Regions from separate parts of the Rhizobium leguminosarum genome, predicted to be linked through region 4. Evidence: riboswitches for the same ligand, from Rfam matches in the RefSeq annotation. Region 4 holds a riboswitch; each other region holds the start of a gene.
The links. Region 4 has a riboswitch for cobalamin ahead of bluB (5,6-dimethylbenzimidazole synthase). Riboswitches for the same ligand answer to the same signal wherever they lie in the genome.
Positions count from the first base shown of each region.

Region 1: linked by a shared signal. The riboswitch ahead of nrdH (glutaredoxin-like protein NrdH) and the one ahead of bluB (5,6-dimethylbenzimidazole synthase) in region 4 are both predicted to bind cobalamin.
Region 2: linked by a shared signal. The riboswitch ahead of cobU (bifunctional adenosylcobinamide kinase/adenosylcobinamide-phosphate guanylyltransferase) and the one ahead of bluB (5,6-dimethylbenzimidazole synthase) in region 4 are both predicted to bind cobalamin.
Region 3: linked by a shared signal. The riboswitch ahead of fdhA (formaldehyde dehydrogenase, glutathione-independent) and the one ahead of bluB (5,6-dimethylbenzimidazole synthase) in region 4 are both predicted to bind cobalamin.

Region 1 covers NZ_CP016286.1:3,540,206-3,543,440, forward strand. Annotated here, with positions in the region: gene nrdE (class 1b ribonucleoside-diphosphate reductase subunit alpha) at 1-456, opposite strand, end outside; gene nrdI (class Ib ribonucleoside-diphosphate reductase assembly flavoprotein NrdI) at 558-962, opposite strand; gene nrdH (glutaredoxin-like protein NrdH) at 972-1,193, opposite strand; cobalamin riboswitch at 1,454-1,678, opposite strand; gene BA011_RS17390 (heavy metal translocating P-type ATPase) at 1,916-3,235, opposite strand, start outside.
Region 2 covers NZ_CP016286.1:1,906,837-1,910,071, forward strand. Annotated here, with positions in the region: partial or broken gene cobN (cobaltochelatase subunit CobN) at 1-232, opposite strand, end outside; gene cobW (cobalamin biosynthesis protein CobW) at 237-1,286, opposite strand; gene cobU (bifunctional adenosylcobinamide kinase/adenosylcobinamide-phosphate guanylyltransferase) at 1,291-1,800, opposite strand; cobalamin riboswitch at 2,177-2,573, opposite strand; gene BA011_RS09565 (chloride channel protein) at 2,833-3,235, shown strand, end outside.
Region 3 covers NZ_CP016291.1:225,937-229,171, forward strand. Annotated here, with positions in the region: gene BA011_RS38135 (LysR substrate-binding domain-containing protein) at 1-52, opposite strand, end outside; gene BA011_RS38140 (DMT family transporter) at 166-1,071, shown strand; cobalamin riboswitch at 1,243-1,442, shown strand; gene fdhA (formaldehyde dehydrogenase, glutathione-independent) at 1,662-2,852, shown strand; gene BA011_RS38150 (transporter substrate-binding domain-containing protein) at 2,928-3,235, opposite strand, start outside.
Region 4 covers NZ_CP016286.1:1,742,968-1,746,202, reverse strand. Annotated here, with positions in the region: gene BA011_RS08765 (HAMP domain-containing methyl-accepting chemotaxis protein) at 1-1,129, opposite strand, end outside; cobalamin riboswitch at 1,498-1,686, shown strand; gene bluB (5,6-dimethylbenzimidazole synthase) at 1,729-2,415, shown strand; gene BA011_RS08755 (SDR family NAD(P)-dependent oxidoreductase) at 2,611-3,235, shown strand, end outside.

The DNA of each region.
Region 1 (3,235 bases), 1.8 Mb from region 4:
GCCGCGCTGCTTCTTGCCGGCGTTGAGGAAGGTCGGCGTTGCCGGCTGGAAACGGCCGGAAATGATCTCGTCGACCATGTCGCGGGCAAGGGCCTCGTCGCCGCGCGCGAGGGCAAGCGCTACCATGCAGATGCGGTCCTCGTAGCGCTCGAGATAGCGCTTTCCGTCGAAAGTCTTCAGCGTATAGCTGGTGTAATATTTGAAGGCGCCAAGGAAGGTCGGGAAACGGAATTTCCTGGCATAGGCCTGGTCGAACAAATCCCGCACGAAATTGAAGGAATACTGGTCGAGAACCTCCTGCTCGTAATAGCCCTCGGTCACGAGGTAATCGAGCTTTTCCCTCAGATTGTGAAAGAACACCGTGTTCTGGTTCACATGCTGGAGGAAATATTGCTTGGCGGCCATTCGATCCTTGTCGAGCTGGATCCGCCCCTCATCGTCATAGAGGTTCAGCATCGCATTCAGCGCGTGATAGTCGAGCGTTTCGGCTGCCTTCAGCGGCCTTTCCACGACAGGATGAGCAACAGTGTGATGCGGTTTTGCGCCCGCATCCCGCGTCAGATTTGTTCCCGTGTCCAAAACCGTTCCATTCCGTGTTTGACGTTGGCGACATCCGCTTCTGTGCCCAGCAGCTCAAACCTGTAGAGGTAAGGCACCTGGCACTTCATTGAGATCACGTCGCCGGCGAGCCCGTATGTCTCGCCGAAATTGCTGTTGCCCGCAGCGATCACGCCGCGGATGTGTCCTCGGTTTTCCGCATCGTTGAGGAAACGGATCACCTGCTTGGGAACGGCACCCTTGCCGCCGTCGCCGCTATAAGTCGGCACGATCAGCACGAAGGGTTCGCGGATATGGAACGCGTCTGCGCCACTTGGCGGAATGCGCGCCGCGCGCAGTCCGAGCTTGGCGACGAACCGATGGGTGTTCTCGGATCGGCTGGAATAATAGACGATCAGACCCATCGCTTTTCCTCAGGAAAGCGCGCTGATCATGTCGGGACGGAAGCCCGCCCAATGCTGCTCGCCGGCGATGACGACGGGCGCCTGCATGTAGCCGAGGCTGCGGACGCGATCGAGCGCTTCGGCATCCTCAGAGATATCGACGATGTCATAATCCACGCCCAGGCGGTCGAGGGCGCGGTAAGTGGCAGTGCACTGGACGCAGGCAGGCTTGCTGTAGACGGTAATGGTCATGATATTCCTCGTGACGACGCGATTGGGCACAGAACATCGATCGGAAATCTGTCGACATCCGTGGAAAGTCTCCGGTGATGTGAGCTATGCGGCTGTTTAGCCGCTGGGCATACTCCGCCCTCTACCTAGCACGGGTGGCGGCCTGAACTGAGATACTGACATGACTTCACCCCGAAGTGGCTTATGCGGAGGCTCGGCCTGCGAAACGCGATGCGGAGATTCCCCGCAGCCATGCAACGCGACCTTCCGGACACCCCGCCCGTGGACGTTTCGTTCGAGGCAGGTCTCCTGGCTCACGGGTCAAAGCTCCTGCCCAGCCTTCCCGGAGCATCATGCTCCAGTGACCTGAAATCGGACAGTTGCTCGCCGCTTACAGTTGCGGGGGCAGCTCCGGCATTGCCGCGCCATGATGGCGAAACGCACCGAATTCCCGTCTTAGCCATCGATCCCTACGAATCGATGGAACCTCGAACACTAGATATAGTACGCCAATCCAAATTCGCGTCAACGGATGGTTTGTGCATTGCGTTACGACAGGTTTGAAATCGCTACGTTCCTGTGAAAAACATGGATAACGAAAGCTTAAGGAAAGCAGGCTGTGGAGAAAGCCCCGACGAAGAGAGCCGACCCTATGGCCGGTCCGCGTTTCGATTCAAGATCAGGCCCGAATCGTCGATAGGACATCCCCCGGTGACGAACGCCGGAGGGAGGAAGTAGGAATGTTATATCTTTATCCGAAGCAGCCGCAGCGCGTTGATCGTCACCAGCACGGTGGCGCCGGTATCGGCGAGGATCGCCGGCCAGAGCCCGGTGATGCCTATGATCGTCGTCACCAGAAACACCGCCTTCAGCCCGAGTGCGATGGTGATATTCTGCAGGATGTTGCGCATCGTGCGTTTGGAAAGTTCGATCATCCGCGCCACGTCGCCAACGCGTCCGTGCAGCACGGCGGCATCCGCCGTCTCCAGCGCCACATCAGTGCCGCCGCCCATGGCGATGCCGATATCGGCCGCTGCCAGTGCCGGAGCATCGTTGATGCCGTCGCCGACCTTGGCGACGATGAAGCCCTGGCGCTTCAATTCGCCGACGACCCGCTGCTTGTCCTCCGGCATCATCTCCCCGCGCCAGTCGATGCCGAGCATGCCGGCAACGGCTGCCGCCGTCCGCTTGTTGTCGCCGGTCAACATCATCGCCTTGACGCCTGCTGATTTGAGGGCAGCGAGCCCGGCCTCGGCATCCTCGCGCGGCTCGTCGCGCATGGCGATCAGGCCGGCCACAACACCGTTGACGAGCAGCACCGACACGCTCTTGCCCTCGTCGTTCAGCGCCGCGATGCGTGCATCCTGTTCCGCGCTGAGCGTCCCGCGCTCGCGGGCGGCAGGCGGCGACAGCAGATCCAGCGTCTCACCACCGACCTTGCCGCTGACACCCTTGCCCGGCAGCGCTTCCAGCTCGAAGGCCGGCGGCACGGGAGCGCCGTCCGCCTTGGCGCGGTTGAGGATCGCCAGCGCCAGCGGATGGCTGGAACCCTGCTCCAGCACCGCGGCGCGCGACAGCACCTGCGCCTCGCTCAGGCCAAAGGAAATGATGTCGGTCACCTGAGGCTTGCCTTCTGTCAGCGTGCCTGTCTTGTCGAAGGCGACCATCGTCACCTTGCCGAGCGTTTCCAGCACAGCGCCGCCCTTCATCAAGAGGCCGCGCCGCGCCCCTGCCGAAAGCGAAGCGGCGATTGCCGCCGGCGTCGAAATGACGAGCGCGCAGGGGCAGCCGATCAAAAGGATGGCAAGGCCCTTATAGATCCATTCGCCCCACGGCCCGGCGAACAGCAGCGGCGGAACGACCGCGACGAGCGCTGCGACCACGACCACGCCGGGCGTGTAATAGCGCGAGAACCGATCGATGAAACGTTCGGTCGGCGCCTTCGATTCCTGCGCCTCCTCCACCAGCTTGACGACGCGGGCGATGGTATTGTCGGCGGCAGCCGCCGTGACGCGAACCCTCAGCACCGCATCGCCATTGACCGTGCCGGCAAAAACGACGGC
Region 2 (3,235 bases), 160 kb from region 4:
CATGCCGCACCGTGCGCTCGACATAGGTATCAACAGACATCGGGTGCTTGAGGCTCATCAGGCTGGCGAGTCTCAGCGAAGGTGCCGCCCCGCGCTCGCGATGGGCGGTTGCGATCGCGGCAAGCTCGCTGTCGGCCGCCGACAGGAACAGGATATCGCCCGGCGTCTGCCCGAAGTCGATTGCCTCCTCGCCGTCGCTGATCGTTCCCTGTTGAACCAGAAGCAGATGCATCCGTCTATGCCAGCGCTTCGATCGCCGCCCTTACCGCGTCCTGATCCATTTCGCGCAGGCCGATAACGACAAGGCGCGTGGCGCGCTTTTCGCTCGCGCCCCAAGCACGGTCGAAATAATGGTCGATACGGCTGCCGACGGCCTGGAGCTGCAGCCGCATCGGCTTGTCCGAGACATCGACGAAACCCTTGAGGCGCAGCACATCATGGGCTGAAATAACAGTCTTCAGCGACTCAATGAAGCCGGCGGGATCGGCGACCGGGCCGAGCTCGACGACGAAGCTGTCAAATTCGTCATGGTCGTGCGGCGCACCGTCCTCCTGCTCCAGCTCGTGATGCGACTTGCGATTGGCAACATCGTCCTCCGTGCCGATGCCCAGGCCGAGCAGGATGCCGGCCGACACCTCCCCGTTCCGTGCCTCGATCATCACGGGCTTGCGCACCGTACGGGAGGCGACCTCGTCGCGCACCCTGATGAGGCCGGCAGCGTCGATCAGGTCGGTCTTGTTGAGCACGATGAGATCGGCGCAGGTCAGCTGATCCTCGAACAACTCCTCGATCGGGCTCTCGTGATCGAGCGACTCATCCTCGGCGCGGCGCGCGTCGACGGCATTATGGTCATCGGCGAAACGACCGGCGGCAACGGCAGCACTATCGACCACCGTGATGACGCCGTCGACGGTCACCTGGGTGCGAATGTCGGGCCAGTTGAAGGCGGCGACCAGCGGCTGCGGCAGGGCAAGGCCAGAAGTCTCGATGACGATATGGTCGGGCCTCTGCTCGCGCTCGAGCAGCTTCGTCATCGTCGGAATGAAATCGTCCGCAACCGTGCAGCATATGCAGCCATTGGTGAGCTCGATGATGTCGTCCTCGGTGCAATTCTCCGCACCGCAGCCCTTCAGCACGTCGCCGTCGACGCCGAGATCGCCGAATTCGTTGATGATCAACGCAATCTTCTTGCCACCGGCATTGGTGAGCAGGTTGCGGATCATCGTCGTCTTGCCGGCGCCGAGGAAGCCGGTGATGACGGTTGCGGGAATCTTCTGCTGGTTCATGGACTTAACCCTTCATTTTCAGCGGCAGGCCTGCCGCGATGAAATAGACTTCAGCGGCCTTCGCCGCGATCGATTGGTGCAGCCGGCCGGCATGATCGCGAAAATCCCGCGCCATGCGATTGTCCGGCACGATGCCGAGACCCACCTCGTTGGAAACGAAAACGAGCCGCGCTTTCGCGGCGGGAAGGAAATCGGCAAGGGCGGCAAATTCCGTCGCCATATCGCGCTCCTCGATCATCAGATTGGTGACCCAGAGCGTCAGGCAATCGATGAGGACGATGCGCCCCTCGCCGTCGATGGCGGTAAGCTTGCCGACGAGGTCGAGCGGCTCTTCATGCGTCGTCCAGGACGGACCACGATCGGCCTGGTGTTGGGCGATGCGCGCCTGCATCTCCTCGTCCCAGGCGCGGCCGGTCGCGACATAGTGACGGTCGAGGCCGGTCGCGGTGACAAGGGCTTCGGCGAAGCGCGACTTGCCGGAGCGCGCGCCGCCCAGGATGAAGGTGGCGGTCATATTCAAACGCCCCTCAGGGAGGGTGCGTAGCCGTGGCTTGCTCCGAGTGCATCTGTCTCGGTTACTGAGGGTGTGACACCCCCCTCTGTCCTGCCGGACATCTCCCCCACAAGGGGGGAGATTGAATCGCCGAGAGCTTTTCTCCAAACAATTGATGTAGGACGACGGTCGTGCTGCTTGCCGATCTCCCTCCTTGTGGGGGAGATGTCCGGCAGGACAGAGGGGGGTACCCAGCATTCGACATAAGCGGCCGAAAACACTCCTCCTGCAGCGCTGCTTGGAGGCGTGGCGTGCGCCGCACCAGGCCGCGCTGAATTCAATCGTTCAGCCAAGACAACCTCCGTGCTGGCAACGGGCATAGTGCCCAGGTGTGGGCTTCTCGCCCGGCACGCATGGCAGGTCTCCTGGCTCGCGGTTATCGGCCGCGATCGGGGCAGACCGGAAACCGGTCGCCCTGATCGTGCCAGCGGATCATCCTCGCCTTCCCGGCTGCATCAGTGAAAAGGTGGACGATTCGTAGACTTGAGAGGCGTCCGACCCCGGTTGATCACCATGCATATCCAGTGGCTTTTCCGGCATGTCGTCCATCCCGCCCGCTTGCACTATTGCAAGCCGTCAGCCGAAAGGCCTGATGCCGGATGGAAGACCCTGACCGCTCTACAGTCGCGGGGTCGGCTGTGATGAAGGCGCCCGGCTTGGGTCCGCCCCGTCACATTCCCTTTTCATCCGGAGGGGCGCAACACCGATCCGGAACCATCCGTTATGTCAGGATGGTCAGTCGACCATCCGTTATCCGGATGGTTAGGCAAGCGCAGGGATGAAGTCAACCGGCCTTGGCGGCCGCCCAATCGCCAGTTCACAGGCGTGGCTACCAAAACACGACTTACCCCACCTAAAATATCGTCATTTATCAGAGACTTACGTCATCAAAATTTATTCCAACCGCCGGTTTTTCGCCGCAATTGCATCGCAAGCGGACTGTACGACCATCTCCGCCCTTGACCGGGCCTCTCCCCGCCTAGTTGTCTAGCCATGCTTATGAAATTGGATCGGCGCCGTTTCCGCGCGCTGCGTGTTTTCTTCGATCCGGGACGCCTGCGGGCGCTGACCCGGCGCAGCGAGGTCGGCCTGTCGCTGGCGGGCGCCGTCGTCGGCATCATCTCGGGCCTCGCCGTCACCGGCATGAGCTATGTCTCCAATGAGTTGCATCAGCTGGTCTTCGGCATCGCCGACAGCGAACGGTTGAGCTCGTCCGAGATCGAGAGCAAGCTGCTGCTGCTCACCGCCCCCGTCATCGGCGGCGCCCTGCTCGGCCTGCTGCTTTTCGTGCTGGCGAAACGGCGCAAGAAACCGATGGTCGACCCGATCGAGGCCAATGCGTTGCATGGCGGCCGCCTGTCCCTGACCGACAGCATTATCGTTGCCGTCCAAAACC
Region 3 (3,235 bases), on a different replicon from region 4:
CGGCAACGACCAGGAAGGTTCTCAGCAGGTCACTCTCAATCGGCTCGTGCATCTGAATAGCCATAGAAAAAATCGATGGTAGTCATCTCTACTATTCGTTTGTCCGATGTCAATTCCTGGTGCAAAAAGGAGCCGCGTTCGACTTCCTTCTTTGAGAATATCTGCGTGACAATTGAAAATCCGGCCAGACGCCTCGCAGGCAGCGAGCACGAGAAGGGTGTGCTTCTCATCATTGCTGCGACGCTTGCCTGGAGCGCGAGCGGCGTCTATTCGCGGCTCCTGACGACCGACGTATGGACGGCGATCGCCTGGCGGTCGTTGTTCGGCGGCCTGTTTCTGCTGATCCCCTGCTTTTTCCTCGAAGGGGGCATGTCACGGCAGCAATGGCGATCCGTCTTCCATCCGTCCGGTCTTGCCATGATCGCATGCCAGACCTTCAGTCAGGTATGCTTCATCGGGGCGCTCTATATGACCACCGTCGCCAATGTGACGATGATCTATGCGACCGCGCCTTTCATCGCAGCGTTGCTCGGCTGGTTCCTCCTCAGGGAGAGGGTTGCCAGGCGGACGTTGATTGCCGGCGGCATCTCGCTCCTCGGCGTCGCAGTCATCGTCGCCTCGTCGATCGGCGGCGGGACCGGTGTGGGCGATTTGCTGGCGCTTGGCATGACCATCTCCTTCGCGCTCGTCATCATCATCCCGCGCATCAGTCCCGACGTGCCGAGCCTGCCGCCGACCGTGGTCAGCGCTTTTCTGACGCTTGCCATCTTTGCCCCGTTCGGTTCGGTCGGTTCCCTCGACCTGCACAACTGGATCGTTCTTGCCGCCTTTGGCGCAACCAATTTCTCGCTGGCGCTGGTGCTCTTCCTTGCCGGCGCGAAACGGATGCGGCCGGCAGAAGCCGCGCTGATCGGCACGATGGAGATCGTCCTCACACCATTCTGGGTCTGGCTGCTGTTTTCCGAGCAGCCGCCCATCGCCACCTTTTTCGGCGGCGCGATCATCCTCGGCGCCGTGTTCTGGCATACGGCAATCGACGTCAGCCGCAGCCGGCGACCGCATCGCGCGTAAACTCCGTCCTCAAGGCAGACGGCAATCAAATCTCCCGGAGGATCCGGAAAACCGCCGTATTCGCGGGATCAATTATTTCCCCTGCGCAGCGATCTATTGCGACTTCACCGACTGTCGTCTTTGAGTTGCGCCCATGTCGTTTTTTTGATCGCTGTTTTCCGTCAGGCATGGTTTGTTTGTGGTGTTCAAGGCGCTATCTCGCAAATTGGCGAAATGGACCATGGGAAGCCGGCCGGACGTCGGCGCTGCCCTGCAGCGGTAGAAGAACTGAAATCCTCAAAGAAATCGCCGGATAGACATCCGGAAAGATATCGAGATGGATCGAAAGGAGATTCTGGAGCCGGAACCAGCTCTTGGCACAGCAAATCGATAGATTCGGCGGGCGATCACGAGCGGAACGACAGGCGAAAAACCCGGCGTTCACGCCTCTTTTCTATCCAATCTGTCCCTTTTGCAAAATCGAATATCGCCCGATGCGGCGGTATCCTCGTGTTGTGGACACCGGGCTGCGGAGGAGGCAGGCCGGAGGGAAGGTTGCCATCGACTGCATCGGTTGCAGATCGAGGCATTCAAACAAGTGGGAGGAATCCATGAGCAAAAATAGAGGCGTCGTTTATCTCCGGCCGGGCAAGGTCGAAGTCCGCGACATCGACGATCCGAAGCTGGAAGCGCCCGACGGCCGCCGCATCGAACACGGCGTCATCCTGAAGGTGATCTCGACCAATATCTGCGGCTCCGATCAGCATATGGTCCGCGGCCGCACGACGGCGATGCCGGGCCTGGTCCTCGGTCATGAAATCACCGGCGAGATCATCGAGAAAGGCATCGACGTCGAGATGCTCGACATCGGCGATATCGTCTCGGTGCCTTTCAATGTCGCCTGCGGCCGTTGCCGCTGCTGCAAGTCTCAGGATACCGGTGTCTGCCTGACGGTAAACCCGGCCCGCGCCGGCGGTGCTTACGGTTATGTCGACATGGGCGGCTGGATCGGCGGACAGGCACGCTACGTCACCATACCCTATGCAGATTTCAACCTGCTGAAAATCCCCGATCGGGACAAGGCAATGGCGAAGATCCGCGATCTCACCATGCTCTCCGACATTCTGCCCACCGGCTTCCATGGCGCGGTGCGTGCAGGCGTTGGGGTCGGCTCGACCGTCTATGTCGCCGGCGCCGGCCCGGTCGGCCTTGCGGCTGCGGCTTCGGCTCGCATTCTCGGCGCTGCAGTCGTGATGATCGGTGATTTCAACAAGGACCGCCTGGCGCATGCGGCAAAGGTTGGTTTCGAACCGATCGACCTGTCGAAGAGCGACCGTCTTGGCGACATGATCGCGCAGGTCGTCGGCACCAACGAAGTGGACAGCGCCATCGATGCGGTCGGCTTCGAGGCACGCGGCCACTCGGGCGGCGAACAGCCGGCAATCGTGCTCAATCAGATGATGGAGATTACCCGTGCCGCAGGTTCGATCGGTATTCCCGGCCTCTACGTTACCGAGGATCCGGGCGCCGTCGACAACGCCGCCAAACACGGCAATCTTTCGCTCCGTTTCGGCCTCGGATGGGCCAAGGCGCAGTCCTTCCACACAGGCCAGACTCCGGTGATCAAATATAATCGTCAGCTCATGCAGGCGATCCTCCACGACCGGCTGCCAATTGCCGATATCGTCAACGCCAAGGTCATCCCGCTCGACGATGCCGCCAATGGATATGAGAGCTTCGACCAGGGAGCGGCGACGAAATATGTCCTCGATCCGCACGGCGAGGTGGCGAAAGCCGCATAGCGATTACGGCCGATGGGGATGGCCGGCGGAAAGCCGGCCATCCCGCATTTGTCACATGACAATTTGAATGGCGAACTACTGGATGCTGAACGGGAAATATTTTGCGTTGATCATATCGTAAGTCCCGTCGGCCTTGATGCTCTTCAGCGCTTCGTTAAGACGCGTCAGACGCTCCTTGTCATCCAGGCGGAGCGCGATCCCGGCACCTTCGCCGAAGTATATAACGTCGACCAGATCCGGCCCTTTGAACTCGCAACAGGTTCCCGCCTTGGTGTTGGCGATCCAGTCGTAGATGGCGAGTTTGTCCTCCAGGATGATATCGACGCTGCCGTCCGACAACCCCTTGTACAATTCAGGCGAAGACCGGAAGACCTTCTTTTTCA
Region 4 (3,235 bases):
TGGTCACCTCATCAAGTGCCGCGGCGGTCTGTTCCAGTGCTGCCGCCTGTTGCTCGGTCCGTCTGGCGAGTTGATCTGCGGAGGATGCCAGTTCGCTTGACCCGCCTTCGACCGCCACCGAGGCCATCTTGATCTCTGTCAGCGCGGCCGCGACCGCTTCGACCATGTTGTTGAAATCCCGCCGCAATTTATCGAATTCTGGGCCGAGATCGGCCAGGTGTATCGAGAAGTCGCCTGCGGCAAGCTTTTCCAATGAAGTTGCAAGAGCGGTCATGACCAGCCGTTGAGTTTTGCTGGCCTCTTCCGTGAACAATGTGTTGCGTGCCCGTTCGGCGTCGAGCGAAGCGCTCTGCTCGGCAGCGGCCTGCTCTCTTTCGACCTTCGATATCGCCTCATGACGGAAAACTTCCAACGCGCGTGCCAGAAAACCGATCTCGTCGCCATTTTCCTTGTAGGTGACAGGGGAGACCAGATCGCCTTTCTGCAACGCGCTGATTCTTTCGCTGAGGATTCTGATGGGCCGGCCAACAAGGCTGCGCATGGCGAGAAGGAAGGCGACGACGGCCAAGGCGGTGATCAGCGACTGGGTGAACAGCGAAACGAGAACCTTCTGCCTGACTTCAGCAGCGATTTTTTCGACGGACCAGTTGGTAACGATATAGCCGGTGGCCTTGCCTGATTTATCCAACGGGAGCGGCGCGATGATCGTGACCACGCCGGCGGATATTCCGCTGTCGTCGATCGTCGTTTTCTCCGGCTTGGCACCGAGGCTCTTCACCAGATCGGCCGGTGCGGGCAAACCGTTGATGCCATCGCGTGTCCACGTGTCGACGGCGGCAGGCTCAGAGTTGAATGCGGCAAACTGCACGAGATCGAGCGAAGGGTCATCGCGGTAGAGCGAATAGGCTTCACGGACCGCATTCGCCTTGCCCCACTTGACCCCGCCGGCGGCCAGCGAGGCAAACTGCTCCGCATCCTTGGACCAGTTGGCCTTGGCGCCATCGATCAGAGCCCGGGTTTCGTACATCCAGGTATAGGTGGCGAAAGCGGAAATGCCGCAGAGGTTGACGGCCACGATAATCGCCGCCAGCTTGGCTGTCAGAGGCATCGTTTTCAAAAAATGGAACATTCCGCGGCAGCCTAGAATTGCAGCTCAGTCGAACATGTTCCCGACCGGCGTCTCAATACGGGCATCCGCGCTGACGATCACATCACGAGCCCTCATGCCCATGTGCGGATAGCAACCCAAAACGCGCAAACGCAGTGTGTATTTGATATGTGAATAAATCATAAAGTAGAATGGGATGCCGGAGCACACACGTGTTATTTCGCTATTGCGCCCGCTGGAGATCTGCCTCGCCCCGCTGGAGAGAAGAGGTATGTCGCGCGTCCATGTTCCCTACGCCCCGGCCGAAGAAGAGAGACAGATGGCACCGCTTGGCGCGCGCGGCTAGAATCAACCATCTGGTTCGCGGCTTGCCGCCGCGCCGGTTTGCTGAAATAGATGCGCCGTCAGGTGCCCGCCGGTAAGGCGGGAGAATCGGGAATCCGGTGCAAGGCCGGAACGTGCCCAACGCTGTAAGGCCGACGCTTGCCGCTTCATCACGCCACTGGCTTCTTGCCGGGAAGGCTGCGGCAGACGGATGACGCCAAGTCAGAAGACCGGCCTGGCAAAGATAGACCGATCCGCGCGGACGGCGGGGCGGTTGCGTTGTTGGGGATTTGACGATGCGACCCTTTGATGAGGATGCCCTTTCGGCGGCGTCCGGTTTTTCCGTGGCCGAACGCGAGGCCGTCTATCATGCGATCATGACGCGGCGTGACGTTCGCAGCCAGTTCCTGCCCGATCTCTTGCCGGACGACGTTGTAGAGCGTCTGCTGACGGCCGCTCACCACGCACCCTCCGTCGGCTTCATGCAGCCGTGGAATTTCATTCTGGTGAAAAGTGCCGCTGTGCGGGCGCGCGTCCGGGATGCCTTCGCGAGCGCCAACGACGAGGCGGCGCTGATGTTTGCCGGCGATCGGCGGCAGGCCTACCGCGCCCTCAAGCTCGAAGGCATCGTGGAGGCGCCGCTCGGCATATGTGTGACCTGCGATCCCACGCGCAGCGGCAGCGTGGTGCTGGGGCGCACCCACAATTCGAAGATGGATTCATACTCGACCGTCTGCGCCATCCAGAATCTCTGGCTGGCGGCGCGGGCGGAAGGGGTCGGCATCGGTTGGGTCAGCATCTTCCGCGAAGGCGATCTGAAAACCATTCTCGGCATACCCGAGCATATCGAAGTAGTCGCCTGGCTCTGTGCCGGTTTCGTCGATCGGCTCTATGACGAGCCGGAACTCTCCGTCAAAGGCTGGCGGCAGCGGCTGCCGCTGGAGGATCTGGTCTTCCATGATGGATGGGGACTGAACACCTAGGGCAGTGCGGTGGAGCATGGCCTCAATCGCACAGTCACGACACTCAAGGTGAGCAAACCGATGTCGGGGATCGCCGACGCCGGGCGAGGGCGAGGTATCTTTATTCCGGGCCTTTATATCGATACGCTGAAGGCGAATCCCGGAATTCCAAATGATATTCGGCTATCGGCGGCTCGATCGGAGGATAACGGCCCAATGAACATGATCGACTTGAAGGAACGCATCATCGTCATCACAGGCGGTGCGCGCGGCATCGGCTACGCTATCGCAGAGCGCGTCATCCAGTCTGGTGGCAAGGTGGCAATCTGGGACCTGAACGAAAACATGGCGAAGGACAGCGCTTCCGCTCTCGGCTCCGGCACGGTCGCTTTCGGCGTCAACGTCGCAGATCCCCAATCAGTGAAAAACGCGGCGGCGACGACCGAGGAGATTTTTGGCCGTATCGACGGCCTCGTCAATTCCGCCGGGATTACCGGTCCGGTTAAGCCCACGATTGAATACGATGTCATCGAGTGGAAAGATGTTGTCGATGTCTGCCTCACGGGAACCTTCAACTGCTGCCGCCACGTCGTTCCGGTCATGTTAAAGCGCGACTACGGGCGGATCGTGAACATCTCTTCGGTGGCAGGCAAGGAAGGAAATCCGAACATCGCTGCCTATAGCGCAGCGAAAGCCGGTGTGCTGGGCTTCACCAAGTCTCTTGGCAAGGAACTCGCAAAGACGGGAATCGCCGTGAACGCGGTAACGCCGACCACAGCAAAGACACCTATATTGGACGGGCTGACACCGGAATTTATCGAATATATGCGCGTCCGCATTC